3 regions of the Alteromonas sp. M12 genome follow, and region 2 is predicted to be linked to each of the others. Evidence: predicted binding sites of a transcription regulator. Region 2 holds the regulator's gene; each other region holds the start of a gene.

Region 1 (11,066 bases), 1.5 Mb from region 2:
TAAATCAATACCGCCAGCTTGCAATAGTAACTTGCGACTATTGGCGATACCGTACACTTTTAAACTAATTCCGCGTTCAAACAAGGGTTGTTGTTGACGGGCCATTTGCTGCAATAACTCTTTTCCTACATTGCCGCACCCCACAAGGAAAATATCAATGGAGTGGGAATTTGAGAAAAAATTCTGATGCACAACTTTCACTGCCTCTTTAGCTCGATTTTTTTCAATTACTGTGGAGATTGATCGCTCAGAAGAGCCTTGAGCAATAGCGACATTGTTCACTCTAGCCTGAGCCAATGAACTGAAAAACTTAGCTGCTAAACCTTTAGAATGGCGCATGCCGTCACCCACAAGGGTAACAATCGCAAGTTCATGTCTTACTTCAATTGGATCCAACAAATTATTCGCCAGTTCCAATGCAAAAGCATCTTCCAATAAATTTTGCGCCTTTTCAGCGTCTTTACTGTGAATACAGAAGCTAATGCTGTACTCGGACGAAGACTGGGTAATCAGGCTGATGGAAATATTCGCGTTAGACATTACTTCAAAAACACGACTAGCCATACCAACCATGCCTTTCATACCGGGGCCGGCGACATTGAACATTGTCATATCATCAAGATGAGAAATACCTTTGACGCTTGTCCAAATTTCACTGGACTCTTTACCAATTAATGTCCCAGGAGCAGCAGGGTTTAAGGTGTTACGAATTAAACAAGGAATGTGATGTTGAGCAATAGGACCAATGGTTTTTGGATGCAAAACTTTTGCGCCAAAGTAAGACAACTCCATGGCTTCTTGATAGGTTAGTTTGTCTAGTAACACGGCACCATCTACTTGATTAGGATCCGCATTGTAAACCCCATCAACATCGGTCCATATTTCACAACATTCCGCGTCTAAGCAGGCCGCAAGAATGGCGGCGGAATAGTCTGAACCATTGCGTCCAAGTGTCACTTTCTCGCCTTCGGCGTTTACCGCTACAAAACCTGGCATAATCAAGATTTCAGATTTATCGTAAACAAAATCCGAGAAGCGCGCTTTGCTCACTGCAACATCGGCGATACTATCTAAATATTCACCTTCGGCAACAATGTAATCTACAGGATCAATAATGTGGTTTTTCTGGCCAAGGGAGTTCAATATTTCACTGAAAATATTCACACTCACATATTCGCCCATACTTAAAATTTTGGCGGTAATTTGGTCTGGAGCACAACGCAATAACTGAATGCCATCTAAATGCTGTTTCAACTCGACTAAAATCGTGTCAATAAAGCCGCTCAAACGAGCTTTACGAAAAGCAGGCAATTGGGCTGCTAAATCGCTGGCAATACCATTTAATGTCATTTCTAATTTGGCATACAATTCGCCAAAGTCGCTTCCCGCACTTGCTTGTTCACACAACAACGACAATGCATTTGTCACCCCTTTGGGAGCTGATAGAACCACTGCTGCACCGTTTTCTTCATGGCTCGCTAAGCTGATGTCTTTAACTGACAAATACCGTTTAGCGTCAGCCATTGAAGAGCCACCAAATTTCAACACCTTCATTTATTGCTCCTGTTTACTTCTGTTCCGCTGCTTTAGATTCGCATTTTAATTTCGCACTTCAACCATGTGAATGTGGCATATAATTTTGCTGTAAATAACAAAAAGCCCGCTTGAGTCGCGGGCTTTTTTAAATTTCTTTACGCACTAGCCAGCGACCAACTCATTTGAGGTGGTAATCATAATCATGCCGATGGTGCTTATTATTGTTTTCATGGGGTTCAATTTGCCGTATAGACGTCTATATGTCAACCGTCAAAGGGAGATTTGTTATTGTTTTATACTGATCTATTTACTCTAAGGTAGAATTAAATGGATTGAATAGGGCTTTTCTCCCATATTCGGTCAAATAAATAACCCACCCTAATATTTAATCCAGATTTGGAACAATCACAGCATTCATATTAGCCTTGTACAGTCCGCTGCAGATGAGAAGCGTTATGGCTCTCTTCTCCAGCAATGGGTATTTATCGTTGAACGAATTTTAGTTGTATTCTAAGCACTGCCCCAAATACTAGCTAATATTGATTTACATCATATATTTACAGTTATATTGTGAGTAATATAAGGAACTAGAAAGACTTCACATTGATAACAAATAAGGAGCAATTATGTATAAAACTATCCTATGTGCTATCGAAGCATCCACAGAAGGAAAACTCGTATTAGCCAAAGCAGCTGAGATGGCAGGTCTTTACGGCAGCAAATTAATTGTTATGCATGTATTACCTTACAAGTTATTGCCCAAGGATTACCAGAAAGAATTGAAGGACAAAATATCGCCAAAAATTGAAGAATTATGTGCAGACTTCAATATTCCTAAAAAGAATCGCATTATTAAGGTAGGTAAACCTTATGAATTGATATGCAATGAAGCCATCAAAAGAAAAGCAGACTTGATTATGCTAGGAACTCATTCTAAAAAAGGCATTCAAGCATTAATCGGTTCTACCGCTAATGGCGTCGCTAACTATGCCGATTGCGATGTTTCTTTAGTAAGAATCGCAAAATCCATCAAATAAGCGCGAATTTACATTCTAGCCATTGTTACCTGCGAGTTCGCAGGTAACAATAAATGTATAATCTGATAAATGATTACCATCACTTTGCTTTATTCGTTTGGCAATCTTGTTAATAACAAGGAAGCTGGTTTAGGGAGGCATGGTATCCATTATTATATTAGGTAACCGAATAGCACTTCAGCTTCGAACAATGCCGCACTGCCGAGCATTTGCCTAACACTCAAATAGACTTGCAGGTATAGGTGCAAGCCGTCGTCGTTTGAAAAGTTAATCTAACGACACCTTTGCTAATTTGAAAGGCCTTAGTCCGATACAATATCGAAATCAGGCCTTGATTGCCGCTTAGAAATGAGTCCAACTTAATGGGGTCACTTCAAATTTGCTGGCCTTTTGCATTCTGGCAATTATCTTTGCATTCCTGCGTCTTGTTCTATGCGGACTTGGCTAGATATCATTTATTTCAAGTTACTTTTAAACTTTTTAGCCAGCTCAATGAAGTTCGCGACTTCTTGAGGTTCAATATCTTTGAGCATAGTCTCAAACACTTGTTTTTCGATTTTATTAAATTTGTCGATGAATTTTTTACCGCGGCTAGATAACGATAAAATTTGACTACGACCATCATTTTCATTACAGCTTTTGATCACCAATTCCTGATTCACTAGTTCTTTAATCAAACGATTTATCTGTGCTTTATCGCGGACCATAAAGGTGGCCAACTTTTGTCCCGTGCAATCATCAATCTTTGAAATCACCTTTAATGACTTCAAATGCATGGGGGATAAGTCTGAATCTAATTGTTTAACCTGCTCAATAATAGTATTGCGCACAGTATGTAAAAGGCTAAAAAGCGCTTCATTTAATTCCATTAGTTTTCCACCTGAATGTCATTGCCAACAACATAGTTGACAATATCAACCAAAATCAATATAGTAGACTTTATCAACTTTATTTTATTAGGTATAGAAATGCAAATTAAGTTAAAAAATGTATTGGTGATTTTAACTATTGTCAGCACTTTAGTTGCTTCAATTACCGCTATTATGACATACGCAAATTTTCAGCCAACACAAAATTTTTTAGTCACATGGATTAATTCATTTATGTTTGCCATTGCAGTGATGCTACCTGCCGGTGGCGTTATTTTTTTAGCAATGAACAAATTGGTGGAGCAGTTTTTTTCAGCTCTTACGAATATACAAAAAAAGCTGTTACACGGGATTTTGATGGCCATCACAATGGAGTCATTAATGGCGGTTATCACAACATTGCTCAATCATGATTATGTGACTTTCGCTCAGTACAGCAGCCTAATCATCACAAGCTTCTTATACGCACTGCCAGTAGGGCTAGCTTTTGCTTGCTTAATGGTATTTGTGATTCGTCCTAAACTTCAGCGCTTTTTAGCTGAATCATCTATTTAATTATCAATTTATAAAGGAGCAAACCATGGGTCCAAGAATGCGTATGACAACAGTGAAATCGGTGATTGATTTGTCTCCCCACATGAGACGCATCGTGTTAGCTGGAGACGAACTTGTAGATTTTCCTAACGATAAAAAAAGCGCGCATGTGAAAGCAATCTTTCCGAATCCCAATTCACCGCAAAAGATGCCTAAACTAGGTATGTATATCGGTTTTAAAAAATGGATGCGTTCCTATACTGTGCGTGACTTTGATAGCGTAAATTCTCAATTAACATTAGATTTTGCAGTCCATGATCACCAAGGTTTAGCCAGCAATTGGGCGGCTAATGCCAAGCCTGGTGATTATCTAGGGATTGCAGGGCCGGGAGACACAAAACATCCAGATTTAAATGCCGCTAATCATCTATTCTTTGGTGATATAACCGCCCTGCCCGCTATCGCTGGCACATTAGAACAATTGCCTAAGAACGCGCAAGGCAAGGCATGGATTCAAGTACCTGAATTATCAGATAAACAGGCGTTAGACGCCCCCGAAGGCATTAAAATTAACTGGCTTATTACCCCTGATAAGTTAACTAAGGACTTTTTATCAGCATTATCATCACAGCCTAGAGAGCTGCGCGACACTGCTATTTTTATCGCAGCAGAGGCTAGCATTGTCAGGCAATTAAAGGCTCATCTAAATGAACACTGTCAGTATGATAAAAATAAGTTGTACGCTAGCGCCTATTGGAATCAGAAAAAATAGTACGGTCTAGATTGGATTCTTTTACTAAAAATCTGGTGTAAAGTGTGGGGTAATTTCGAGATTACAGTAACAGAATAGTATTTTTAGATGGCTTTCGATACCCAAGCAATTAACAAACAACGTCAGAATCTAGCTGACTATGATGAAATCTGGCTATTCGGCTATGGCTCTCTCATATACAAGGTAGACTTTGATTATATAGCCAGTGAATATGCGTATATTAATGGATATGCGCGGCGTTTTTGGCAAGGAAGTCATGATCACCGTGGCACACCTGAAAGCCCTGGAAGAGTACTCACACTAACTCCCGTTCAAGGGGAGCGATGTTTTGGTAGGGCCTTTAAAGTAAACCATGAAGTTTTTGAACATTTAGATCATCGCGAGAAAAATGGCTACCTGCGCCATGAAATCCCTATTCATTTATCAAATAACCGGATCGTAAATGGATTAATTTACATTGCTAGCCCTGATAATGCAGCCTATTTAGGTGAAGCGAGTATTGAATACATTGCAAAACAAATATTCAATTCATCTGGGCCCAGCGGATTAAATCGTGATTATGTGTATGAACTCGAAGCCGCGCTAAAAGAGCATGATGAAGTTGACGAGCATGTATTCCAAATCAAATCTTTACTTAAAAGTTTGGAAAAATCATAGAATAAATCGAAGTTTAATAACCAAGACAATTTAGTAACGCCTACACGTATAAAGCACCTCTTGAGGTTTGTTTTTATCCGGCGGGTTTTCGATAAACTCAATGGAGCCGAGTTTTGCTACTTTCGCCTACATTTCAGGTTGAATATCACCAGATAAAACAATAACGAAAACTCCGTTGCACTATTTGCGTCCTATAGTTGAATTATCACAAATTAACACAGCAAAGTTCAGCACCTCACTTTTTTACTTATTATTAGATAGTTTTGTGTTTCAATAACACTTTAATCAAATTTATACTGTGACAGAAGCTATGCCAAGCATTCAAGAAAAAGTGGCCTATCAGATACTTTATGGTTTTGAAAAAAACTACCGTTGGTTTTGTAGAATCACCTCTGGGGCAAAACAACGTTTCGAGCAAGCTCAATGGCAAGCCACCCAGCTTGCGGTAAAAGAACGCATATCTATTTATGAACAAAGTTTAGCTGATACTATTTCTGAGCTTTATGCATTGATTAACCCACGCCAACAGACCCATCAATTCTGGCATCAAGTTAAAAACCTTTTCGCCCTTCAATTAGAGCAACATCCCCAATATGAATTGGCCGAAACCTTTTATAATTCGGTGATCGGTAGACTGTATAAACACAATAAAATTGATGAAGAGATTATGTTCGTCTTGCCTAGTCGGTGTTATATCCCTGGGCAAGATAAACATAAAGTAGTCAATAGCTTTGATACTAGCGGCACTGTCGGCTCGATGATGGAAGCGATTTTAGCCATGTACCGATTTTCTATTCCCTATGAAAATAAACAAAGTGATATCGAGCAACTTGATCAAGCACTTAGAGCACGGTTAGACAAAGCTCAACTGGCCTCGGTACATACGGTAGAGATATTAAAGCCGGTGTTTTTTCGCGGAAAGGCCGCTTATTTGATCGGTCGAATTTGTATGCCCGATGAAACCCTTCCCTTCGTTATCGCTTTATTGATCAATGAGAAAAATGAACTTCAGATAGATGCTTTGCTAACCAGTAATAAAGACTTGAGCGTCATCTTTGGTTTTGCCCGCGCCTACTTTATGGCAGATACCTTGTATCCAGCTGAAATAGTAGCTTTTCTACAAGAGTTAATGCCTAACAAAAAGAATTTCGAACTGTATATGTCAATTGGTCATTATAAACACGGTAAAACCGTCTTTTATCGCAATTTTCTACAGCACTTAGAGAATAGCGACGACCAATTTAGCATTGCCCCTGGGATTCGCGGATTAGTAATGGCAGTGTTCCATTTACCGTCTTACGGAGTAGTCTTTAAAATTATAAAAGATGAATTTCCAGAGAGTAAGAGAGTCACTCGCGAACAAGTCAGAGAATGCTACCGTTTGGTCAAAACCACAGATCGTGTAGGACGCATGGCAGATACCCATGAATACGTTAACTTCCGACTGCCGAAACACCGAATGGAGCCGGCTTTACTAGAAGAGTTGCAAGCCGTTGCAGGTAAAAATATAGAAATTAAGGAAGACGAAGTTATCATCAAACACGTCTACATAGAACGTAAGATGACTCCTTTAAATATTTTTTTGCAAACTGAAACCGATGAAACAAAAATTTACAATGCTATCAATGATTTGGGATTGTGCATTAAACAAATCGCCGCCGCCAATATATTTCCTGGCGATATGTTGCATAAGAACTTTGGGGTTACCCGTCATGGCCGCGTGATTTTCTATGATTACGATGAAATTTGTTTGATGAATCAACGTACGTTTAGAGAACTTCCTAAATCAGACGACCCTTTTGCGATGGACACACTGTCAGTTTCTCCAGAAGATGTTTTTCCAGAACAATTTGAACATTTCATTGTCGGAAAACGCCACTTAAAAGATCTCCTTAAAAAATTACATCCAGACTTGATGACTGCAAAATATTGGATTGAAGCACAAAACAAAGCTGCAACAGGGACAGTGCAACATTTTACGCCCTATAGCTCAGAATTGCGTTTCAATCGCCAGTAAACCGCAAGGGAATATAGCCTCAGTGATTGCTAGCAAATTAACTCAAGAGCTTGGAATCCAGCTCCCCTCTGCAGAACAGCAGCTTAGGTTAAACTGGAAAAATGATCATGGAGTCGAAGTTTGGATTAAACGGGACGATTTAATCCACCCAATTATTTCGGGTAATAAATGGCGCAAGCTCAGCCAAACATTGTTCAGTGCTGCGCATTCACCACCAGCAAAAATTATCAGTTTTGGAGGTGGCCATTCTAATCATTTACATGCTTTAGGTTTTTGCTGCCAAAAGTTAAATATCCCTTTGTTAGCCGTCATCAGAGGGGATTATTCACAAAATATGACGCCCATGCTCAACGACCTTGAACGCTGGGGTGCACAATTGGAGTGGGTCAACAAAATCACCTATGCGAAGCGCACCGACAATACTTACCTTGAAGTCCTGCGCCAAAACCATCCCAATTCATTGATAATTCCAGAAGGTGGTTCACAACACCAAGCCTTGAGCGGCGTTGCGTCTATCGTTACAGAATTGACCCAAGAATTTGATCTGATAGTTGCGCCGGTTGCCAGTGGTGGCACTATGGCAGGGTTAATCCAAGCAACTCAAAACAGCAAAACCAGGGTGTTAGGCATAGGTGTGTTAAAAGGACATGACTATTTACACGAATTAGTGAACCAGTTTTTGCCGAATGAGAGTAAGAAACAATTGAATGGCCAAAAAGCATCGACAGATTGGCAACTTAATTCCGATTTTCACTTTGGTGGCTATGCCAAAAAGACGCCAGAACTAATCGCTTTTTGTGGGCAATTTGAACAAGATAATAATATCCCAATCGAACCCATTTATTCAGGTAAGTTATTTTGGGGATTACGCCAATTGGTAGAGAGCAACCATTTTCCTGCAGGATGTAAAATCCTCGCTCTGCACACCGGCGGACTTCAAGGGAAACGAGCTCTAGCGAATATTATGACAAAAAGGAATAAGCATGCAGTGGACTGAATGGCTAGCGGGTTTTGCAGGCGCGTCACCGATTGAGTGGATAGCGACTGTCAGCGGTTTTTTATGCGTCTTTCTGATCATAAAACGCAGTATTTGGTGTTTTTTCTTCGGCCTGATTCAGGTTAGTTTGTACAGTTATATTTTTTACGATGTAAAACTGTACTCCGACATGATCCTGCATCTCATCTATGTTGGCTTTCAAATATATGGATATTGGATTTGGTCTAAAAATTTAGATGACGGCGGTCATGTGATTGTCGATCATGGAAGCCAAAGATACTATTTGCAAATCGCGACATTGGCGATTATTGCAACGCTGTTATGGGGATGGGTTATGGCCAACAATACCGATGCGAGCCTACCTTACTTTGATGCATTTACCACCTGTGTAAGTTTAGTTGCTCAATGGTTGATGTCCCATAAAAAGCTGTATAACTGGAGTTTTTGGATTGTGGTTGATGTGGTTGCCATTTGGGTTTATTGGCAGAAAGATTTGTATCCAACATCCGTACTTTATTTATGTTTCTTAGTGATGGCTTGTATCGGCCAATATCAATGGTGGCGGATTTACCACAAAAATACCTCACAGGTTGCATAAGCTACTTGGATTACATCAATAAAGTGTCTATATTTTTGCATTCGCCTATTGCGTCTTTAGCTAGCAATGTTAGCATGCGCAAAATTTTCAGCTTGGATAAAAGGAAGCTAATATGTCTCGTGTTTTGATCATCGGTGCTGGCGGCGTTGCTGCAGTAACCATAAAAAAATGTGCCCGTATGCCAGAGCATTTCGATGAAATCTATTTGGCCAGCAGAACCGTGTCCAAATGCGAAGCTTTACAAGCTGAAGTGGGCGCAGACCGTGTGAAAGCAGTTTATGCTGTTGATGCTGATAATGCCGCAGAAGTTGAAGCTTTGATCAACAAAGTTAAACCTGATTTGCTTATCAACCTAGCCCTACCTTATCAAGACCTGCCGATTATGGATGCCTGTCTTGCTACCGGAACAAACTACTTAGATACTGCCAACTACGAGCCTAAAGATGAAGCTAAATTTGAGTATTCATGGCAGTGGGCGTATCAAGATCGATTTAAAGATAAAGGCATCATGGCGCTTTTAGGTAGTGGCTTCGATCCTGGTGTGACTAACGTTTATACCGCTTACGCTGCTAAACATTATTTTGATGAAATTCATTATCTGGATATTGTCGATTGTAATGGCGGCGACCATGGTCAAGCCTTTGCAACTAACTTCAACCCAGAAATCAATATTCGCGAAATAACTCAACGAGGACGTTTTTGGGAAAATGGCCAATGGAAAGAAACAGATCCATTAAGTGTCAGAGAAGACCTTGATTACCAAAATATTGGGGTTAGAGCCTCTTATTTAATGTTCCACGAAGAATTGGAATCTATTGTAAAACATTTTCCAACCTTGAAACGTGCACGTTTCTGGATGACATTTGGTGATGCTTACTTAAACCACTTGAACGTGCTTGAAGGTATAGGCATGACAAGCATTGAGCCAATTGACTTCCAAGGCCAAAAAATTGTGCCTCTTGAATTCTTAAAAGCTGTATTGCCAAACCCAGGTTCACTTGCCGAAGGTTATACCGGTATGACCTGCATAGGCACATACATCACAGGTATTAAAGACGGTAAAGAAAAAACCATCTTTATCTACAACAACTGTGACCACGCAGCCTGTTTTGAAGAGGTTGGCGCACAAGCCGTTTCTTACACAACAGGTGTGCCAGCGATGATTGGTGCAGCGCTTATGTTAAACGGTACTTGGAAAGGTGAAGGTGTTTGGAATATGGAACAATTTGATCCAGACCCGTTCATGGACATGCTTAATCAACATGGGCTACCTTGGCACGTGATTGAGTGCGAACAAAGTCCTTTTAAACGCTAATTGGGAGCAAAACCTTGAGCGATATAATGTTAAACCCAGCGATTCCCTCTCCTTGTTATGTGTGTGAAGAGTCTAAACTCGAACGCAATTTGCAGATAATGGAACGAGTACAGCGAGAAGCTGAGGTCGATATTATTCTCGCTCTTAAAGGTTTTGCTATGTGGTCAACCTTTGATCTTGTAGGTAAATATTTAAAAGGTTGTACCGCCAGTTCAGTTTGGGAAGCCAAGCTTGCCAAGTTTGAAATGGGTAAAGAAGTCCATGCGTTCTCGCCGGCTTATAAACCGGCAGACATGGATGAATTATTGAATTTAGTGAATCACATTTCATTCAATAGTTTAACTCAGTGGCAACGCTATAAAGAGCAAGTTTTGGCTAAAGGTATTTCAGCAGGAATACGGGTAAATCCAGAACACCGCGAAGCTGAAACAGAATTGTACGACCCTAGCGCACCAGGCTCCCGTTTAGGGATTCGTGTAGCCGACTTGGAAGGTGCAGACTTAACTGGCATAGACGGGTTTCACGTACACAATTTGTGTGAATGCGACTCTTATGCCACCGAGCGGACGTTGCTAGCAGTGGAAAAACGTTTTGCAAAATGGCTACCTGATATTCAATGGTTAAACCTCGGTGGGGGTCACTTGATGACCAAACAAGGTTATAACCTTGAGCATCTCATTGACACCTTGGTGCAGTTTAAACAACGACATCCACATATTCATATAATTCTTGAA
Region 2 (11,066 bases):
TTTCGGTTCAATAGATGATGCGACCAAAGAGTTTCTTCATTGGGTTAGTTTTTTATTGACCACCCCGGTTGTACTGTATTCTGGATTTACTTTTTATAAAAGTGCTTTTAGTTCGCTGCGGATGGGATCTGTAAATATGGATTTTTCGGTTTCAATCGCAATTATTGGCACTTTTGTGGCTAGTGCCTGGGCAACCATTTCCCATACGGGGGAAATCTATTTTGAATCCGTATGTATGTTTATCTTTTTATTACTGATTAGCCGATTTTTGGAACATCGTTCACGACATCAGGCCAGCCTAATATCGGCAAATATGTTTAAGTATATTCCATTAACGGCGATGCAAATTGATGACGATAATAAGCAAACTTCGGTATTAGCCAAACATCTTAAAAAAGGACAAAAAATAGTAGTCCGTCCTGGAGAAACTTTTCCAGTAGACGGGGTAATAATCAACGGAAATGGCAACGTGGATGAATCTATGTTGACCGGTGAATCAGAAAAAATCAGAAAAAGCACCGGCGCTCATGTCTATGGCGGAACCATTAATTTATCAGGTTCTTTTGAAATTGAAGTTGAAAACGAGCTTAAATTGTCCCTGGTGAACAAAATTTTACGCCTTCAAGAGTTAGCTCTTTCAGATAAACCCAAGGCAGCTGTATATGCAGATATTGCCTCCAAGTACTTTATTGTAATTGTTCTAGGTATCACCTTAATAAGTTACGTTGGCTGGCTGGCTTATCAACCAGAACGCGCTTTTTGGGTTGCCATATCAATCCTAGTTGCGACCTGCCCTTGCGCCCTTAGCTTGGCAACGCCGACGGCTTTAACCAGTGCAATAGCAAAATTAAATCAATATGGCTTATTAGTTAAAAGAGCAAATATTATCGATGTTATGCCTGATGTCGACACCGTGATTTTTGATAAAACAGGCACGCTAACCAATGGACATTTCAGTGTAAGTGACGTCGAGCTCTTTAACGCAGCAGATGAAACTTTTGTTTATAATTTAGCTGCTGGATTAGAACTCTATTCAAAACATCCGATATCTCACGCGTTTCAATCTCAGACCCCCTGCGCAGTTTCCCAAGTAGTTACTGTGGCGGGAAAAGGTTTACAAGGAACCTACCAATCTCAAGTCGTTAAGATAGGTAACATAAGTATTCTTGATAACAGTGATGGTTTACGACCCACTGAGGATGACTCTCGAGTTTATCTGCAATTGGGCAATCAGTTAATTGCTGCATTTAGCGTAAAAGATGTAGTTAAAAAAGACGCAAAACAACTCGTCGATGACTTACGCAGCAAACAATTGGTGATGTTAAGTGGTGACTCAGAAATAAACGCGTCTTTGGTCGCTGATTCTTTAGGTATCCCAAACGTTTATTTTAGACAAACGCCAATACAAAAACTGACATACATTCAAAACTTACAAGCCAAAGGACACAAAGTTTTGATGATTGGTGATGGCATCAATGACGCCCCAGTTTTGGCCGCTGCTGATGTATCAATTGCGGTAGGTGACGCCAGTGACATGGCGAAACGTTCTGCCGATATCATTTTATTAAATTCAAAATTAAGTAATGTTAAGTTTGCTGTTAGTATGGCGATTAAAGTGCGTACCAAAATCAAACAGAACATGGTTTGGGCCATTGGCTATAACGCGTTAATTCTTCCCCTAGCAGTAGCCGGATATTTAAGCCCGTGGATGGCCGTAATTGGCATGTCGTTAAGTTCAATTATTGTGGTCGCAAACTCTATTCGTTTACTACGTTAACCAGCGCTAATAGGAAATTAAAGTGAGTATCATTTATGTGCTAATCCCCATCGCTATTGTGCTAGTACTGTTAGCCATAGGGATCTTTTTTTGGGCGGTCAAATCCAATCAGTTTGAAGATTTAGAGCGTCAAGGATACAACATTCTATTCGATGATGACGTGGATAAAAAAGTACAAGTAAAAAAGCCAAAAACTAACGACAAATGAACGACTTAAGCTGGTTTTCTGCAATATTAATCGGACTTGCTGGAAGTGTGCATTGCGCTGGGATGTGCGGTGGAATTGTGACCTCATTTACCTTTGCATTACCAAAGAATAAGTCACAATGGCCGTATTTAATTGCCTATAATTCAGGCCGCATTTTATCTTATAGTTTCGCTGGCGCAATCGCTGGGCTGTTGGGTCAGATCGTCACCACAAAATCCTTTATCAATCCTCAAGCACTGACTCTTTTTGGCGGAGTATTTATGGTTCTGCTTGGATTATATGTGGGACAGTGGTCAAAACTACTGGTTAAAGTAGAAAAAGTTGGCGCTATTTTTTGGCGTATAATTAGTCCCATATCAAAGCGTTTCATTCCCTTTAAACACCCAATCTATGCTGTACCCTATGGCCTAATCTGGGGCTGGTTGCCCTGTGGATTGGTTTATTCGACGTTAACATGGAGTGTTTCCACCGGCAGTGCGGTACAAGGTGCTATCACCATGTTTTGCTTTGGCTTGGGAACTTTGCCCATCATGTTAGCAATGGGAGCCAGCGCCAGCCAAATAAGAGGATGGTTGACCCAACCAGTGGTAAAACGAAGCGTTGCAGTCTTATTATGCTTATTTGGCTTGATTTTATGTTACCAAGGGATTCATAATTGGTAACTAATGAATTAATTGGAATTAACTAATGTCAGATCCGAACAAGTTCAGTATTCGCTGTCAAAACTGCAGTTTTAATCACCTATGTATACCGGTGGCTCTGAATCAGACTGAAATGGAGAGTTTGGACGAAATCATAGAACGCAAGCGCCCTTTGCATAAAAATGATCAATTAACTATTCCTGGGCAAAAATTTACGTCGCTGTTTGCAGTAAGAACGGGCTCATTTAAATCTTACATAACCTCTCCCGATGGCGAACAACAAATTACAGGGTTTCATTTTCCCGGTGATATTGTCGGCTTTGATGGACTATTTTCTGAAAAATATCAAAGTTATAATCAAGCGATGGAAACCTCCATGGTTTGTGAGTTACCTTACGACAAGTTAGATATTATGAGCGCACAACTTCCTACACTGCGCAAAGAAATGCTTAAAATTATGAGCACAGAAATAAACCAAGATCACAGTCTCATGATGTTATTAAACAAGCGCACAGCAGAAGAACGTCTTGCCCACTTCCTAATTAATCTATCAGATCGTTTTCGCTCTCGCGGTTTTTCTGAATTAGAATTTAATTTAACCATGACCCGAAACGAAATTGGTAATCACCTTGGTTTAACTGTTGAAACCGTGAGTCGTTTACTCACCCGTTTTCAAAAAGAAAATATCATCAAAGTTGATGGGAAATTTATACAAATTCTCAATTTGGCGGTACTTAGAGAGAAACTTGGTGAACACGTTTTAAATAAACAAGCCTGCGGTTAAGTCTTTTAATTTAAATTGATTCAGGTCAAAACAATTAGTCTGTTAATTGGCAAACTAGCTAAAGTAGCCATACACTTAATATACGTAGTGTAAACGTTTGAAGGGAATTAATTTATGTCCGTATTTAACAAAATACTAGCTGTTGTAGACCCAACTTCAGAAGATCAAAAAGCGTTTAGAAGAGCGCTTTTATTGGCAGAAAAAACCGGCGCTAGTATTACCGCGTTTCTCTCCATATATGATTTCTCTTATGAAATGACCACTATGCTCACCGTGGATGAAAGAGAAACGATGCGCCAAGCTGTGGTGGATGACAAAACCGATTGGCTTGCCAATATAGTTGAACCCCTAGCGGCTAACTCATCTATTTCAGTAGATATAAAAGTGGTCTGGCATAATCGGCCATATGAAAGTGTATTGTTCGAAGTGATTGATCACAGCTATGATTTAATCGTCAAAGGAACCCACGAGCATGACACCCTAAAGTCAGTGATATTCACCCCGACTGATTGGCATATCCTACGTAAATCACCGGTTCCAGTTTTACTTGTTAAAGAACATGATTGGCCTATTAATGGCAATATTTTAGCTGCGGTAGATGTGGGCAGTGAAGATGAAGAACATCATAGCTTAAACAAGTTAATCACTAAAACCGCTGGATTGATGGCTGATTTACTGGAAGGACATGTAAACTTGGTTAATTCTTACCCAGGTACACCGGTTAATATTGCCATCGAAATACCAGAGTTCGATCCGGTTGGCTATACAGAGTCAGTTAAACAACACCACGCCAAATGTATGCTTGAGCACGCTCAAGAATTCAATATCCCACAAGAAAATCAGCATCTTAGTGAAGGTTTGCCTGAGGATGTCATTCCTTCAGTGGCAAAAGCTATCGACGCAGAGTTAGTGGTTATCGGTACTGTAGGTCGCACCGGTATTACAGCCGCCCTTATCGGTAACACGGCTGAACATACAATAGATTCACTCAATTGTGACGTTTTAGCAATTAAACCAGAAGGCTTTGAGTGTCCTCTTAAACATTAACCTTACATAACCTTGTGATTCTTAGAAAATGACTGCAAACATTTAAATTTAGGGTGTTTATGTCCTTTATGAGGACAGGTATAATCCGCGCTGATAGCAATGTTTTTCTAGGAATAAGATGAGTAAGGTCGAGTCTCTGTCTGAGAGTAAAAAATACAGTTTTAATAAACTTCAAAAGCGCCTAAGACGAAATGTAGGCAAAGCAATTGCCGATTTTAATATGATCGAAGATGGCGATAAGGTAATGGTCTGCCTGTCTGGCGGAAAAGACAGTTACACCATGCTTGATATTTTAATGTTTCTGCAAAAGATTGCGCCAATTAAATTTGAAATTATTGCGGTTAATTTAGATCAGAAACAACCAGGCTTCCCCGCTGAGATACTGCCTAACTACTTACAAGAATTGCAAGTTCCATTTGAAATCGTCACGGAAGACACCTATTCGATTGTAAAAGATAAAATTCCAGAGGGAAAAACAACTTGTTCACTATGCTCTAGATTACGCAGAGGGATACTTTACAAGACGGCAACCCGACTAGGCGCAACTAAAATCGCGTTGGGGCACCACCGTGACGACATGTTAGAAACACTATTCTTAAACATGTTTTATGGCGGACGCTTAAAATCTATGCCTCCCAAGTTAGTCAGCGATGATGGCAAACAAATGGTCATTCGCCCCCTAGCCTACTGTGCTGAAAAAGAAATTACACAATATTCTGATTTAATTGAGTTCCCGATTATTCCTTGTAATTTATGTGGCTCGCAAGAGAACCTACAACGCAAAGTTATTAAAAACATGCTAGTAGACTGGAACAAGCGTTTTCCGGGTAGGATTGAAAGTATGTTTAGGGCAATGCAGAATGTCGTGCCTTCGCATCTTGCCGATAGTGAACTTTTCGACTTTAAAACCTTAGAGACGCAACAAACACCGTTTGTTAACGGTGATATTGGATTTGATCAAGAAGATTTTTCTACACCTTCAACAAGTGCTGATGACACTGTCAAAATAATCAATATTAGTTAAGGATCATTTTAGTAAATGAAAATTGGATTAGCACTAGGAAGCGGCGCTGCTCGAGGTTGGGCGCATATCGGTATAATACAGGCGTTAGAAGAACTAGGCATCAAGGTTGACGTGGTCGCTGGTTGTTCCATTGGTGCCTATGTAGGAGCCGCGTATGCAAGCAATAAACTGGATCCACTCGCAGAATGGGCAAGCTCTCTAACTGAGTGGCAAGTTTTAGGACTGTTAGGGGTTGGATTTCGTAAAGGTGGACTGGCTAGCGGAATTAAAGTGTTTAAAGCCCTCGAAGACAATTTTTGCGAACGAGACTTTGAACACTTATCCAAACCCTTAGGTGTTGTGGCGACCGATTTATATAGTGGTAAAGAGGTTTCATTTACTCAAGGTCCTATTGCGGATGCGGTTAGAGCATCCTGTGCAATACCTGCCCTGTTTCCACCCATTGCGCACAAAGGCCGTTGGCTAGTGGATGGTGCTGTGGTCAACCCAGTGCCGGTAAATCTTTGTCGGCAACTAGGTGCTGACTTTGTTTTTGCGGTTAATCTAAGTGCAGATTTTAGGCCTGAAGTTCAAGCTCAATATCAAATGGAACATGAAAATAATCAAAAACGAACCAATGATTTTTTTAATAAAAGTCAGTCGTTTATGCAGCGTCTTTTCAGTGGCAAGTTCAAAAAAGACAATGATATGGACGATGATGAGCTTGAATCTTTAGAAGATCTAGAAAACATGGCACTGGATTCTGACTTTGACGCCAATAGTGAAGAGCAAATAACCACCTCAGAAACTCAGGTAGAAACGCCGGAGCAAGTAACGGCGACGCAAAAATCATCAAATGTTAAATTAACTGACAATACCCCTAGTATGTTAGGTGTCATGTCCAGTTCGTTAGATATCCTTCAGGCAAGAGTCACCCGCTCGCGATTAGCTGGCGATCCCCCCGATATACTAATTGAACCCCAGTTACGCGACTTTGGCATTATGGAGTTTCATCGCGCGGCTGAGTTAATTGAAGAGGGGCGTCAAAGCGTCAACCGTGTTGCTGCGCAGATTAAATATCAATTGCGTCTCGACTAATTCACTCTACGGATATCGTTATTTGGTTATTGCTGTCACGCGATATGGGGCTTCAGAAAACTGGATCTGATTGCCCTGCTCTAGCCAGTCTCCGGTAATTACTGCATGATGTTCATCGAGATAAATTTCGGCAGGAATAGAGTCTCTGTCAACATTATCGAAATAAAACTGCAAGCCGGTAACTGACGGCATTAGGAACGACAAAAAGCTGCCCATATCATCAAAAAACACTGTGTATTGCTGATACAAATCTTGTAACTCTTGATGTGTATATTGCTGTTTTAAATAAGAAGGTTTAGTTTCCAACTGAACTGACATGTCACATTGATTATTATTTTCTAATAGTTCAAATTCGACAATTGCTTTAGCTTGGCTTAATGCTTTTTCGGTGGGTAACAAAAACCGGTTTTCAGGCGTTACTGTAACAGGTAGTGTGACTTTTTGAGTGACTATATTAGCGGTTTTAATTTCACATAAATCGCCATTTCTGACGTTTTTAAAACCAAATGCAAATTGCAATGCAGGTGTTTCTTCATTATCGATTTTTTTAAGGTGACTGTAAAAACTTGAGTATTCAACTGAAAGTGTATCAGCAAAAGCCAAACCACAAAAACTAAACAACACTAAGGTAAAACTTAAGATTTTCATACTGGTAAAAACTTCCTATTGAAACGTATCATATTGATTAACTCTTCGATATATTCATCACCCCGCTGGGAGTAACTTTTCAACCCTTTGGCTAGCTTTTCTGCTGTAATTTGTTTGTCGTTTTCACGCAAAGATAGACGAATCGCCCTTAACTCTTTATACGCATCATGTCGATTTAAATTGCGGAAATAGGTACTCACTGCGTGATCCAAACTTTTAAACTTAGCCACCTCATGAGCGGCATCTTCATTTCGCCGTTTTGGTACAAAACCGCACCCTTTTCGGAAACACCAAAGTCCAAAAAAATTATAACCTTTTTGAGCAAATCGAGAGGTTCCCCAAGCTGACTCGTTCGCTGCTTGCATAAGCACCAACTCAACAGGAATAATGTCTATTCGACGCATTAATCGGTCCACGATTGAATTCAAATCGTCGTCAGGGTCAACGCGATATTCTTTCACTAGTGAATCGAGTCTCTTTTGCTGCAAATAACTAAAAGGCAATTGTTGTTCAATTGCGTTTTTTATTTCATTCAGAAAATCCCGTTTTTGAATAATCACTTTATTGTGATGATGAATTGCAGGTAACAAATAGTCGAAAAATGCTTTTTTCCGTTCCGTAATTGATTGTATCTTAGCGAAGTTAGGCATTTTTTGTTCTACATAAGGAGCGATATTTTGCTCATCAAAAGGATCTAACTCCTTTGGTGGAAATAAAAATGGGTAACTTAACACTACAGCGCCAAACACCCAGATTATTCCCAAATAGAGAATCCGTCTAGGGCCTGGAAAGTCAACGTTATGCATCAAATGTAGTATCTCCATCAGACCCTTGTTGTTGGGTCTCATCGTTTAAATTGTTATTGTCTGTACTGTTACCGTAACCAAAAAGTTCACAATACAATAAACCATTAATATTATAGTAATAGGGTAAAAACAGTAGCAAACCAATCCCAAAAGAAACTATCGAAAGTAGCAACAACAATAAAAATACGACATATAAAATAGTGAACGGGAATAAATAACGGTTTACCATCTTAATAGAAAGTAATAATGCATCTATTGGTGTGAACTTTTTATCTGCTACCAATAATACTGCAAAACTCGTAGCGATCATTAAATATAAACCAGGCAAGATAAATAACGTCATCCCAGCTTTAGTTATTATGATTATAAATGCGGTTACCAAACATATAGGGATTGCTTGTGGAATGGTTGAGAATAAAAACTTAACAGAACCCACTCGCTTCAGATGAGACCGAGCTCCTTGTAACATCAATGCTGCAGTGACAGGCGCTAAAACCATTTGAATAATTAAATCCAATGTCATCAGATGACTTTGAGTTACTTGTTCCATGGTCTGTATATCATTAAATTTGAAAAATGCCGTTGCAATTAACAAACTTAGTCCAAAAACCACCAGTAACATTTGCAAGAAAATTAAAATACTACCAGTAGTATTTTTAAATCCCTTGGCCAATATATTCTTCAAGTTAAAGTTATATTCACCATTTAAGTTCTGTTTAATAAGTTCTGAATAGTTTTTTTGTATGAGTTTAAACATCAATATTTCATTCGTTAAATTAAGTGGACAAAAGGAGGTTAATGGCTAATACAATTAGAATAACGCCCATGATTCGATCAAAAATATAACCATTTTTCAGTAATGAAGAGCGAATTTTAGAGCCACTCATTATGTACGACAAAAAACAAAACCATATGCCCGTCGCAAAAGCTAAATAAATGCCGTAGCTAAATTTTATTAGCATTGGAGTTTGTGGGGCTACAGCAACTGCAAATACGGTTAGAAAAAACAAAGTAGCTTTAGGGTTTAATCCATTTGTCATAAAGCCAATTAAGAAAGACTTTTTATCAGAAGTAACCTGTTTCTCAATTGGTTGTGCTTGCAATGATACATCATTTTCTAATCTATTTGGCACACTGCGGACAGCCCCCCAGCCCAAATACAGCAAGTAAGCTGCCGCCAAATAGGCAAATACTTGAAATAGCCATGGTGTGGTTTTAATTAAGATACCAATGCCCAATAAAGAGTAAGTAACATGGATCAAAATTCCCGCGCCGACACCCACACTGGTATACATAGCAGAACGCCTTCCACTACTTATACTTTGTTTTAAAACCACAGCAAAATCAGGACCAGGACTGGCAACCGCAAAAAAATGTAAGCTAGCAATAGCAGCGAACTCTAACCAATATGGGGATAAATCAGGAAAAATCATGGCTTTATTAGCGACTCTATATAATCAGGAATAACTTCTGTAGCAGGTCCATAGTGACTCTCTGAAAACGCACTAAAACCGTTACTTGGTTCTAAATTTAGCTCAACACAATGGGCACCATAAAGACTCGCCTGTTGAACAAACCCAGCAGCAGGATACACGTTTCCGGAAGTCCCTACAGATATAAAAAGATCGGCTTTTGCTAATGCTTCAGATATTTCGTCCATATACATTGGCATTTCACCAAACCACACAATATTCGGTCGAACCATATTCGGTTGATGGCAACAATCACATTGACTATTTTGATCGTAAGAATCAAAAGTTTCTGTTACTTTTTGACTTCCTAAACAGCGGTAACTTAATAAGTCGCCGTGCATATGTAAAAGTCGTTTTGAGCCTGCTCTTTCATGCAAATTATCAACATTCTGGGTAATTAAAAGAAAGTTGTCTGCTAAATACTCCTCTAATTCAGCCAATGCTAAATGACCTTTATTAGGGGCGATTTCTGGCGACTGTAATTGCGCTCTGCGCTGATTGTAAAAACGATAGACCAAGTCGGGATTACGTTCAAATGCTTCAGGAGTTGCAACATCTTCAACACGGTGCTTTTCCCATAAACCATCATTATCTCTAAACGTTTTCAAACCTGACTCGGCGGAAATGCCAGCGCCAGTTAACACCACCACCTTGGATGATTTTGTAAACCCTTTAAACATGATTTGTACTATATTCCTTGATTTTGAAGCGTTTAAACTTTGTAGATGACGCGCTTTTGGTTACACTAGATCTGGATTAACTCATTATCTTGGAAAATGGTTTGCCAAAATCAAAATTTGTAGCGCTTATCTCTCAATCTTACCAGCAGCTGTCACCAAATGGGCGTAAAATTGCTAATTATCTGCAACAAAACCCAACTGATGTTTTAAATTTATCTGTAGCTGAAATAGCGCAAATCACCCTCACCTCTAAAGCAACCGTAAGTCGTTTCTTTCGGCAGTTAGGTTATGACAACCTTCAACAAGTAAAAGATCAAATGCGCCAAGCTCGTAATGCTGGTATGCCGTTAGGCACGGTGCATAAGAACAACGATTATATCACTCAAGAATTAGATCGAATAAGACAAACTTGGGATAATGTAAAACCTGAAGATATTACTCAACTAGTAGAGTCGATAACACTTGCTTCTAGAATAACCTTAATTGGCTTTAGAAATAGCTACCCGGTGGCGATGCATTTTCGCCAACAGCTTCTGCAAGTACGAGGAAAAGTAAGGCTTTTACCCCTTCCTGGTCAAACCCTTGGTGAAGAAATTGAAGATATCTCTAACGACGAATTAGTCATTATTATTGCCTTTCGTCGACGCCCCAAAATTGTTGAAAAATTGATAGATCTTATCCCTAAAAAACAACTTGTATTAATGGCCGACCCCTCGGCACAAATATACAAAGAAAAGGTAAACCAATTATTTATATGTCAACTAGGACAAGAATTACCCTTAGACAGCTACTCTGCTCCTATGAGTGTAATTTCAGTTATATGCAATCAAATTCTCAATTCCGATAGGTACGCTGAACAAAATCGTATTGATGCAATTTCCAATTTATTCAAACAATTAGAC
Region 3 (11,066 bases), 2.0 Mb from region 2:
ATTGATCAAGATGGCAAAGAAGTAAGCGAAAAAACCTTTGAAAATAAAATCTATGTTGCCGGATTCTTCTTTAGTACTTGCCCAGGAATTTGCCCATCGATTAGATCGAAATTGATTGCGGTTCAAGAAAGGTTCATTGATGATCCTGAAGTGAAAATTCTTCAACACTCTATTAGACCAACCTCTGATTCAGTTGCTTTGTTGAAAGATTATGCGGATACCAATGGCATCGTTAGTGGCAAATGGCATTTAGCCACCGGAGATAGGGACGCGATATATTCACTTGCCAAGTCGGCCTATTTCGCCAGTGAAGATTTGGGTAACATTCAAAACACAGATGATTTTTTACATACCGAAAGTCTGTTATTGATTGATCAAAACCGACACGTACGTGGCATATACAATGGTCTTAACAAAGCCTCTGTGGCCTATCTAATAGCCGACATTGAAAGCTTAAAAAAGACAAACACTGCAAAACAATAAGACCAGCAAAACCTGCGGGATCTGCCCCGCAGGTTTTTGCTATTTTTGAACGAGCTTAGCGATTTACGCTATGACAGTTAGTACAGGCACCAGACACTTTCCCAGCCAAGTAATAACTCGGTTTTTCCAAAGACGCGGCAATGCGTGCATTGTCTACTTTACTTACAAAGTCACGCATATAGTCTTGAAGAAAAGGGTGACTGGCCCCCGCATCTCCTGCGCGCAATCCAGAAGCTATCTTTTCAATATTCTGCAAAGTAGATAATACTTGCTGTTGTTGCTTAGCAAAACCGACACTTTGTGGCTCATGTTGCTGGCTTAACGCAAACTCCAATACCCGCATTTGTTGCGCGAGACGATCCATATCCGAACGTAGCTGTGACGGCTCCACGTATTTGAAATCAGGTGGGTAGGTTACTTTTCTGAGATTAGCGGCCATCTGACTTGAGCATCCCTGAATTAACGTAATGCTGAAAAACAGCAGGGAAACGGAGAATACAAATAAACTTTTGTGCATTTTCATCTTATAGCCGCCTTATCATTATCAAAAAGTTAGCGAAAAATTACAGCGCTTTCTCAGTCTCGGTTATTTGCGCGAATAATTGATCTTTAAGTACCACACGTTGTTTTTTTAACGACTCTAAATAATCGTCTGAAACAGCTTCATTCTGTTCTTCAATATGATGAATTTCTTTATTTACATCATGATACTGATCAAATTGTTTAGCAAAATGTCTATCGTTCATTTTAAGATGACGAATAGTATGATGATGTTCTGGAAAGTCATTAGTTAGTGTATGTTTTTCTATTTGCATGCTGAAATTTACCTTATGTTTATCGCTCTAATTGGATAACTTCAGTGTACTGCTTAGGTAGTCTTACATATTGATCTAGGTCAGGTTTAGGGTGATAAAACGCTGAACTTATAGCGCTGCTAATTTCCTAAGTATGCAACCTGCTTGTGGCAATGGCATTTGATTTAATTAATTGTAGTCGAATTATAGAATAGTGCTGGTTACAACTGAATTTGACCGCCACTGCGCAGTGCCGGAAATTTTATCTACAAACAACAGGTCTAATATATCGATAGTATAAAAGCTATTAGGGTGACAACTCACTCATAGCTAACCAATTGACACTGTCCTATATGCATGGAGTAACCAAATATTGTGAACAATACGGAGATTCAAATTGGCATACCATGCGTATATGAGCAATTGTGTTTTTGGTCTGGAGTAGGAATCGCTGCCTTATTTGTTGGCATAATAGCGGCAATCGTTGTTTCTGTTTGGCGAGACAAAATAAAACAGCGGAAAAAGCGCGAAAAGCGGCTAAGGCAACGAAAAAGCAAGTTGCAATAGTTAACAGTGCGTTTTTCTGATCAACGAGTTTTGTGCCGCGGTTTTTCAGGTTACTTAAGCGCTGGTTGTAAATACACAGTACCTTCTTTCATCACAAAAACAACGTTCTCAAGTAAACTGATGTCATCTAATGGGTTGCCTTTGATCGCGACTATGTCGGCCATTTTCCCTTCTTCAATGCTGCCAAATAGCTGTTCTTGCTGGAGAAGCTTCGCCGAGTTGATAGTAGCTGCTTGTAGGGCTTGCAGTGGTGTCATACCAAACTCTACCATTCGCGAAAACTGTTTGGCGTTGTCACCATGGGGGTAAACCCCTGCGTCGCTGCCAAATACCATATTGACGCCCGCCTTTACTGCTTTTCTGAAGTTTTCACGCTGCTTTTTACCTACCGTACGTTCCTTCGCTAAACTTTCCTCTAATATGCCTGCGTTTTTGCCTTCACTTAGAATAAATTCAGTAACGTAGATATCCATAGAAAAGTAAGTTCCGTTTTTCTTAGCTAAAGAAATCGCCTCGTCATTAAGAAATGAAGCATGTTCTATTGAATCTACACCCGCCTTTATCGCACTGACAATACCGTCGGTTCCGTGTGCGTGAGCCGCCACTATTAATCCTCGCATATGAGCTTCGTCAACAATGGCTTGCATTTCTTCTAGCGTATATTGCTGAACGCCTACTTTAGTGCCTTTAGATAACACCCCACCTGTGGCGCAAAACTTAATCACAGTTGCGCCGTACTTAATATTCTCACGAACTTTTTTACGCACTCCCCAAGGACCATCTGCCACACCATCGGCTGTCACTTTATATTCAGCAGGCAACAGATTGTTATCACAGTGCCCACCGGTAACACCTAAAGAGCTTCCTGCGACAAACATCCGTGGCCCTTCAATGTCGCCATCATTAATCGCATCACGCAGTGCCACATCGGAAAAACCTGGAGCGCCTACATCCCGCACGGTAGTAAAGCCAGCCATTAAAGTTACTTTCGCATGTTTTGCGCCCGTTAATGTCACTCTAGGTAAAGAGTCAGCTAAGCCACTATAACCATGTTGTTGTGAATCGGCAGTAAGATGAACGTGCATATCGGTCAGACCGGGTAAAAGTGTATGACCGCTCAAATCGACGGTGTTTTGCGGCATTGGGGCACGCTTATTGGCGGTAATTTTGACAATTTTACCGTCTTGAATTTCTAATAACGGACGCGTGACCAATTTACCGGTTTTAACATTCACAAAGGCGTCTGCATAAACAAACTGAGTGTCTGCAATGGCCAGAGTATTTAACGCAAATACGCCAAAAACAGAAAATAACATGCTGCGAATGAGCTGAAATCCTTTCATACCTTAGATACCTTTTATGAGTGTGATTGTATTTTTACTATACAATTTTTTATGAAAACAATACTAATGGATAATTACGACACGCCAAATAGCCTGAGAGGTTCTGCTTACTTTCTTTTTAATGCAAAGTGCTTATTTCTCAATTAAATAATCAGAATCCAGTGACCAAAAGTTATTTTCGAGTCTTTTCAATGGCCGTTCTTTAGAACCAGGTTCGGCATTGAATAAGATCAGGTTGATAAGGTCAGAACTGACGGCTGGATTACTATGAAAATAATCATGTCCAATAAAACTGCCCGACTTTGGTACTTTGATTAAGCTCACATTTCCTACTGAATTAAAGATATTGCGCTCATTGAGATTAACATCTTTGGTATTTAATCGACCAAAACTCAAGCTGTTTGTTAACCATTGGGAGATACCCAAGGCGCTATCTTCTTGAGACGTATAAATAGTAATTTTTCCAAAGGCTGGCCCAAATTGTTCGGCCATTAATCGCTGTTTAATAATCCCAAAATCGAGATCTGGCGCCGCCAGAATGAGGTTTTCGATACGTAAGTCTTTCCTTGGGTTTCCGCCACTGGCTCTATTCTCAATGATCAGCTCCCGTAGCGTTGTGGTGACGACATCAGTACCTCGACTGTGGGCAATAATATGAATGTTTTCGATTTCAGGATTTTTAAACAGTAATCGTAAGGTTTCTTTTAAATGGAAAATCGTAAATTGTCCCGACTCTCTATCTGCAAAATAGGCATTCAAGCCTTTTGCCGCCGCAGGCCAAGAATATACGATAGGCACACCTTGGCGTTTTAGAAAATGCCAAATACCAGCAAGAGTAAATACGGATTCATTAAAAGTATTATTGAAACCGTGAACAAATAAAATTACGTCTTTATTTTCACTTTGTTTTAAACGTTGGCTAATATTGTTGTTGAGTTGATTTTCATGAAAAGACTTTTGCGCGAGAATTTCTTCGTCAATTTGAAGTCGATCTCCTACCCGTCTAAATTTATACGGCGATAAAGGAAAGCGTCCCTGCTCGTCGACGTTTTCTAGTACATAGGTTAAATCAGCTGAACGATTTTGCAGGTTACTTTGCGCTAATAATGTATTCCACGGCAATAACTTATCTGCAAAATTCACTTTGGCAACACCATAAGCAATTGATGGCGAACGACTCGCATCGTATATAACTCCTTTTTGCTCAGAGCTACCTCGGTCTGTCACATATATCAGTTCCATACTGGTTTCACGCAGAGCTTCGGGCACCTCACTTTCTGCATAAGGCGTATTGATAAATACATTAGGTGTCGGCATTAATTTTGGAGCGGAAGCACACGCAGATATCAGCAGAACTAAAAAGGAGATAAAAACTGAGCGTTGAGCTCTGTGGTGAAACATAGTTATTCCTTTTTCGCTTGTTCGGGAATTTACAAGGCCAATACAAAAAGTAATAACCAAGGGAGCAAAATATAACAGATTTCAAATCTGTGGCCCAACAGATTTGTCGGAAATGCTTTGCCTGAGAATCAGGTCTTATATATCACTAAAAGATAAAGAGGCAGCGTAAACAATATGGAAATTAGCATTGGTTTACCTTGCGCGTATGAACAGCTATGTTTCTTGTAAGGCGTGGGCATCGCCGTTTTATTTATCAGCATAATCGCTGCAATTATTATCTCGGTATGGCGAGACAAAATAAAACAACAGAAAAAACGCGAATTGCGGAAAAAGCAAAGACAAAAACGTCGGCAAAAGAGCTCATAAAGATGCCTATCTTACTTTTCCCGCCTTCTTATACTGTGGACTCGAATTGGCTGATTAATAAAGTAATACATTACTGAATGACGCTATTTGTCAGCTTTATTAAGTTCTTTTCGAACTGCAGAACTTCCGGGCTTTGGCAATCCAAGGTTTTAATTCCGTGCTCAAGACCAGCAAGGATATGCCCGCTTTTTTCCAGTGTGAGGAAGCTATCTAAAAAATCAGCAAATTCGCCGCTCGCGGGGCCGCAGAATCTCTCACATAAGGTTTGAAATTCGGGGTTTACACGATAGACCTTGCCTATTCGTATGCCGCCAGCACTACCTGCGTAGTTGCCCATCTGGTCTTGATAGTCAATCACTCGAGTGGTGGTGCGGGTATCCACTACTTTGGTTCCTTCACGAAAACAAGCATCCTGACGATTGCCGGTGAGTTTTGCCTTACTTACCGCGAAGCGACTGAAGTCGTAAATGTATTTGCTGATCAAAAGCGATGGGAACTGCAACGATACATCAGTATTTTTGGCACCTTTGAGCCCTGCCTCAGCGGCTAGGTCAAAAAACCGTTTAAGATCGGCTGTTCCCGCTTTCTTGGCATATTCAGCTTCCAGTTGCTGGTTTATTTTGGCAATCGTTTGAATGTCATAGCGGTAGATAGCATCTAGATACACACCTCCGAGCATTGAACAATAAGGGGAGGAATCACAGGTGCCAAATACTCGCTGATTAATCTTCAAACGTGCATATGACTTGGCTTTCTCGCTCATATTATGTTGGGCGATGGATACTGAACCTTGATAACTAAGATTAAACCTCATGGACTCCCACCGGTTAACTGAACCTCGTTCATAAAAATGTAGCTCTATAGCCATAAAACGTTTGCAGTGCTCCCGCACTCTTGGCAACACCTCTTCACTAACAAATCCTTCAAATCCGATTTTATCATTCCCTTTATAATTGGCCTTAACCCATTCATCACGCTCATCTATGGTGCTATCGAACTCTGCATCGACGTGAGCTATAGAGCCGTAACAAAAGGGATCATTGCGAGGATAAAGCGAGAAAGGACCGATTTGGCCAAGGACTTTATCTACCCGGTCTAGCTGTTTTGGGGGTGTTAATGCGTCTATACCGTCCTCCCCGAGCGCGGTACGAGCTGCACTTGACGGGTTATACTGAGTTCGAGTGATGATGCCATCACGATAGCGAAATACAAAGTTATCAAAGTCGTAATAACCATAAGAATCTGACCAATCTTGCATAGACAGACGAATGTTATAGTTTGTCCGAAAGCCTGCAGCTCCAGAGCACGTTTTTTCGATAGCAGGAATAACCTGTTGAAGTACAAATTGTTCGAGATTCGGTTTGAACAACTGAGCTCGTTGTTTGGGGCTGAGCTTATGCTCTACCCGCAAAGGGATCGTTTTGGGAAAACTTCCTTTATTTTCCAACTTACACCAACCGGACAACGAACCATTATCGTAAGGCATAAGTTTTAATTTATCAGTCTGAAGCAGAATGTGTTCAATAGCTTTGCTCTGGGCGGCAACGAATGAAGGAGATGACAGCAAAAAAAGTGAAATGACCGAGGCCATAATGAACTTTAGATTCCTGAAAACGCTATGTCTTCCCAGAGCATACTTTTGTAGACTTTTTTGTGACCTTGTCATGGGTTAGCCTCCATGAAGAATAAAGACTTCAATTGGTATTTAAGGAATAGCAGAAAATCCCTGATTGGTCTAGCCGCTTACGGATCACGCTTCAAATGACAATGAGTAAACCATAAGCAATTGATGGCAAACGACTCGCATCGTATATAACCCCTTTTTGCTCAGAGCTACCTCGGTCTGTCACATATATCAGTTCCATACTGGTTTCACGCAGAGCTTCGGGAATATCGCTTTCTAAAAAAGGCGTATTGATAAAACCATTCGGTGTCGGCATTAATTTGGGACTGGAAGAACAAGCAGATAACAAAAGCACTAACAGCGAAATAAAAACGGCAAATTGGCCTCTAAGGTGAAACACCTTATTTGTTCCTTTTTTCGCTTGTTCGGGAATTTACAAGGCCAATACAAAGGTAATAACCACGGGAGCAAAATATAACAGATTTATTCGACCTTAGGATTTTCGTTGGTATTCGGTATAAAAATACACCTTGACTACCCTGCATATTGAGAGTACTTTAGTCCCAAGGTTTGAGAAAAGGCCTGTTTTTGTGAATCCCTCGTTGTTTTCCATTTGTAGTAATCTAGTCATAATAGTTTATTTGTAATACTTCGCGTTATCCTCAGTACAATCTCCATTTTTCACGCTCAATTGCCAAATTTTTTGGCACAATTTTAATTATTTCTAGGATATCTATTATGTCTAATACAACTACTGGTTCAGTAAAATGGTTTAACGAAGGTAAAGGTTTTGGTTTTATCGAACAAGAATCTGGCCCTGACGTTTTCGCTCACTTCAGCGCAATCGTTAGCGATGGCTTTAAAACGTTAGCTGAAGGACAGCGCGTACAATTCTCTGTTACTCAAGGTCAAAAAGGCCCACAAGCAGAAAACATTGTTTGTATCTAAACCGCTTTAACTAAACAGATAAAGCTAATGTCAGATTTTGCTCATATGTAAATGTGAGCAGAAGACTGACATACAATTAAGTCCAACGAGTTATCAATACTTTTACTCGTTTTATTATTTCGACTCATTTTCAGAGTCACACCGCCCTGTTTTTCATAAGTTCTATTTCCAACATACTGGTTTACATCCCCATTTTTGAAAAAACACGTAAAACGCAAGGCGGCTCAAAGAGAATTTTATTAATTTGAATCAAACCGCATCAATTTCAGCAACTCACCCTGCAAATGTTAGAACCTATGACAACCCTATTCCTGGTCGTGAATTTATATTAAGCCTGTTTAGCAACGTCAAAAAACACCTAAACCGCGAACAAATCGCCGATGCATTAGCATTGCACTCCTCACAAGATAAAGAGGCACTAAGAAGACGTTTGCGCGCCATGGAACGTGATGGTCAGCTATCATTTCAGCGCAAGGGCTATCAACTCATCGATCCAGAATCACTGGTAAGTGGCGTCATCAATATTCACCCGGATGGCTTCGGATTCGTCACTTATAGCGAGTCTGAAAAAGACTTATTTATACCCAAAAATCAATTAAATCACGTATTTGACGGTGATATTGTTCAGGTACTTATTGAACCCACAAAAAATGCAAAACGTGCTTTCAATACGCTGATTAAAGTGCTCGAACGCAACACCACTCACATTGTTGGTTTGCTCCAACGTGAGAGTAAAGGTTACGTCTTGCAGTCAGATAACAGCAAGATTTCACACATTATCCAGGTTGATAAGAGTAAGCTCAATCAAGCACGCGTCGGTCAGTATGTGAATGCAAAAATCCTAAATTACCCTAATTTTCGCCAACACACACAAGTTGAAATTACTGACGTACTAGGTAACGTTAGCGATGCCGGAATAGACAGCAAACTTGCCCTTTATCGACACGGTATTTCAGCTCAATGGGATAACACCCTACTTGAAGCAGCAAGCGCTTTGGGTACGCAAGTGTCTGAAAAAGATAAAACCCAGCGCGTAGATTATCGCTCTCTGCCATTTGTGACCATTGATGGTGCCGATGCGAAAGACTTTGATGATGCGGTTTATTGTGAAAAGTTAGAAACTGGCGAATGGCGTCTATTGGTTGCAATAGCAGATGTTTCTCACTACGTTCTGCCAAACGATGATTTAGATATTGAGGCGCAACAACGAGCGACATCAATTTATCTTCCAGATCAGGTTGTTCCTATGTTACCTGAAGCCTTGTCCAACGGACTTTGCTCGCTAAACCCAGATGAAGATCGCTTAGTGATGGTTTGCGAAATGACAATTAATCAAAAAGGGCTAGTTAGCAACGCTCAGTTTTCTGAGGGCTTGATTAAGTCTCATGCTCGATTAACATACAATCAAGCCAATGCACTTGTTACTAAACCAGGTAGTAAGCTGGGTAAGACAATTTCCGATTCCAATCCAGAAATAGTGCCACATGTTGCAAACTTACACTCCTTGTTTAGAGTTTTAGGCAAACAACGCAAACAACGAGGTGCAATTGAATTCGAAACACAAGAACTCGCGCTTAAACTCAACAAAAATAAAAACATCGCCAACATATCACCGCTGAAGCGCAACGACGCGCATCGAATGATAGAAGAGTTCATGCTTTGCGCCAATGTCGCCACTGCGCAGTTTTTAGAACGTAACAAAATTCCGAGTTTATTTAGAGTACATGCCGGTCCGCAACAGAAAAAGTTAACGGCACTTCGCGCATTTTTGTCAGACAAAGGTTTAAACCTCGGCGGCGGAGATAAGCCAACACCTCATCACTATAATAATTTATTAAAAAAGGTGAGTAAAAGAGCGGATGCAAAGGTGATTCAAACCTTGTTACTTCGCTCACAAAGTCAGGCGGAATATTCGCCAAATAATCAAGGACACTTTGGTTTAGCTTACGACGCCTATGCCCATTTCACTTCGCCAATTAGGCGCTACCCTGATTTATTAACTCACCGTGCAATTCGCGCAAAGATTCGAAAACAACAAAAAAGAACGGGGTTGCAATGGGTATTACGCCAATTAAAGTTGGATAAATTGCAAAATAAGACACTGCCTAAAACGGCATATCCCTATAACTCCGAAGAGATTGATCTTTTATCAGTGCATTGCTCTAACCAATCGCGCTTAGCAGACATCGTTAGTCGCGAAGTTGAAAACGCAATGATGTGCAAGTATATGCAACCTTTTATCGGCAATTCTTTTGAAGCATGTATATCGGGAATGAACAGCTCAGGTTTATTTGTTACGTTAGCGCAATCTGGTGCCGAAGGCCTAGTGCACATTGCAAGTTTGCCCGGTCAAGGATTTAACTTTGACGCAAATAAGCAAAAATTAACCAACAACCATCATGAATTTGAAATAGGGAATGAAGTCACCGTTGTGTTAAAGGACGTTGACTCACTTAACCGTAAAATGAATTTCGAACTCCCTTTAGATTCCTCTGCAGTCGTTTAAATGCATAAGATTTACGATGAGTTTAAACCTGATTGAACTCGATAGCCTCAAGCGGCCAGATTCACACTTTGAAAAGATGACACAAACATAGTTGCTTCGCTTTTCTTAAGAATCAAGTTTGTGGCTGTCCATGTAAATGCTATGTCCGCTTTGGCAACGAGCAGATATTCGGCAATAAGCGAAAAGCAGAAGTAGGTTCCGGCGTTTTCCATCGGCAGCAATAGACTGTGAGTTCAATTTTTGGTGGTATGGAACCGGGAAAAGAAAAGAGGCAGTACTTAGTAAATGAGCTTTAGAGTATTGCCTGAGACGCCCGATAATTAGGTTTTCGTTAAATGTAATTTCGTGATTTTTAAAACACAACTACTTTTTATGAGTGTAAATTCTTCCACGACCATCGTGTTTTGCTTTGTACAACGCCTTATCACATTGACTAATTAACAAAGATGTTGTTTCCCCATTATTATATTCAGTAATTCCCGCTGAAAAAGTTTGATTTTTTATATCGGCCCCTATTTGAAGTTTACGATAGCCATTGAGAATATCATTCAAGATCCTTTCGGCCTCCAAAGCGGAGGTCATTGGAAGGCAAATAATGAACTCCTCTCCACCATATCTTCCAAATACATCAGTTTCCCTGATAACGCTTTCTAAAAAGTGAGTAAACTTTTGTAATAACTCGTCACCATAATCGTGTCCATATTTGTCATTTATGGTTTTGAAATAATCCAGATCGATCAATGCTAAAGACAGAGATTGTTTATGTCTCTTGGCTTTATCCACCTCAAGATCTATTGCACTCAATAAGCTTCTTCTGTTACGAATACCAGTAAGTGGATCTGTTGATGCAAGTTTCGCCTGCTCTTTTTTAAGTTTTCTTTGAACAATGAAGAGATAGCTGATAACCATCAGGGCTAATGTTAACAGTATAAGCCCAGTTATTAATAAAGTGTTTAGTCTGCTACTGCTCAATAACTTTAGCTTAGAAAATTCATGCTCTTTTGATACCAACTGCAATTTTCTCTCTGCTAAGG

What was found. Region 2 encodes FNR, which switches genes on or off when oxygen is low (the NO sensors DNR and NnrR bind a similar motif). Its sites were predicted from a motif close to TTGATCTAGATCAA; they were not measured.
Region 1: VUI23_RS04265 (universal stress protein) is a predicted target of FNR. The motif match lies at 2,076-2,089, and genes of this name have one in related genera.
Region 3: VUI23_RS19680 (YdcH family protein) is a predicted target of FNR. The motif match lies at 1,369-1,382, and genes of this name have one in related genera.

What each region holds. Positions count from the first base shown of each region.
Region 1 covers NZ_CP144164.1:1,002,011-1,013,076, reverse strand. Annotated here, with positions in the region: gene thrA (bifunctional aspartate kinase/homoserine dehydrogenase I) at 1-1,554, opposite strand, end outside; gene VUI23_RS04265 (universal stress protein) at 2,163-2,573, shown strand; gene VUI23_RS04260 (MarR family transcriptional regulator) at 3,029-3,442, opposite strand; gene VUI23_RS04255 (hypothetical protein) at 3,542-3,997, shown strand; gene VUI23_RS04250 (siderophore-interacting protein) at 4,023-4,748, shown strand; gene VUI23_RS04245 (gamma-glutamylcyclotransferase) at 4,836-5,405, shown strand; gene aceK (bifunctional isocitrate dehydrogenase kinase/phosphatase) at 5,716-7,422, shown strand; gene VUI23_RS04235 (pyridoxal-phosphate dependent enzyme) at 7,445-8,419, shown strand; gene pnuC (nicotinamide riboside transporter PnuC) at 8,406-9,017, shown strand; gene VUI23_RS04225 (saccharopine dehydrogenase family protein) at 9,130-10,332, shown strand; gene nspC (carboxynorspermidine decarboxylase) at 10,347-11,066, shown strand, end outside.
Region 2 covers NZ_CP144164.1:2,535,911-2,546,976, forward strand. Annotated here, with positions in the region: gene VUI23_RS10805 (heavy metal translocating P-type ATPase) at 1-1,777, shown strand, start outside; gene ccoS (cbb3-type cytochrome oxidase assembly protein CcoS) at 1,800-1,985, shown strand; gene VUI23_RS10815 (sulfite exporter TauE/SafE family protein) at 1,982-2,647, shown strand; gene fnr (fumarate/nitrate reduction transcriptional regulator Fnr) at 2,673-3,410, shown strand; gene uspE (universal stress protein UspE) at 3,525-4,457, shown strand; gene ttcA (tRNA 2-thiocytidine(32) synthetase TtcA) at 4,594-5,481, shown strand; gene VUI23_RS10835 (patatin-like phospholipase family protein) at 5,497-6,558, shown strand; gene VUI23_RS10840 (DUF2987 domain-containing protein) at 6,577-7,206, opposite strand; gene VUI23_RS10845 (glucosaminidase domain-containing protein) at 7,203-8,012, opposite strand; gene VUI23_RS10850 (hypothetical protein) at 8,005-8,769, opposite strand; gene VUI23_RS10855 (LysE family translocator) at 8,789-9,445, opposite strand; gene cobB (Sir2 family NAD+-dependent deacetylase) at 9,442-10,164, opposite strand; gene VUI23_RS10865 (MurR/RpiR family transcriptional regulator) at 10,266-11,066, shown strand, end outside.
Region 3 covers NZ_CP144164.1:4,579,081-4,590,146, forward strand. Annotated here, with positions in the region: gene VUI23_RS19670 (SCO family protein) at 1-483, shown strand, start outside; gene VUI23_RS19675 (hypothetical protein) at 539-1,006, opposite strand; gene VUI23_RS19680 (YdcH family protein) at 1,047-1,298, opposite strand; gene VUI23_RS19685 (amidohydrolase family protein) at 1,895-3,187, opposite strand; gene VUI23_RS19690 (alpha/beta hydrolase) at 3,320-4,588, opposite strand; gene VUI23_RS19695 (hypothetical protein) at 5,025-6,620, opposite strand; gene VUI23_RS19700 (hypothetical protein) at 6,712-6,978, opposite strand; gene VUI23_RS19705 (cold-shock protein) at 7,317-7,526, shown strand; gene rnr (ribonuclease R) at 7,771-10,032, shown strand; gene VUI23_RS19715 (GGDEF domain-containing protein) at 10,396-11,066, opposite strand, start outside.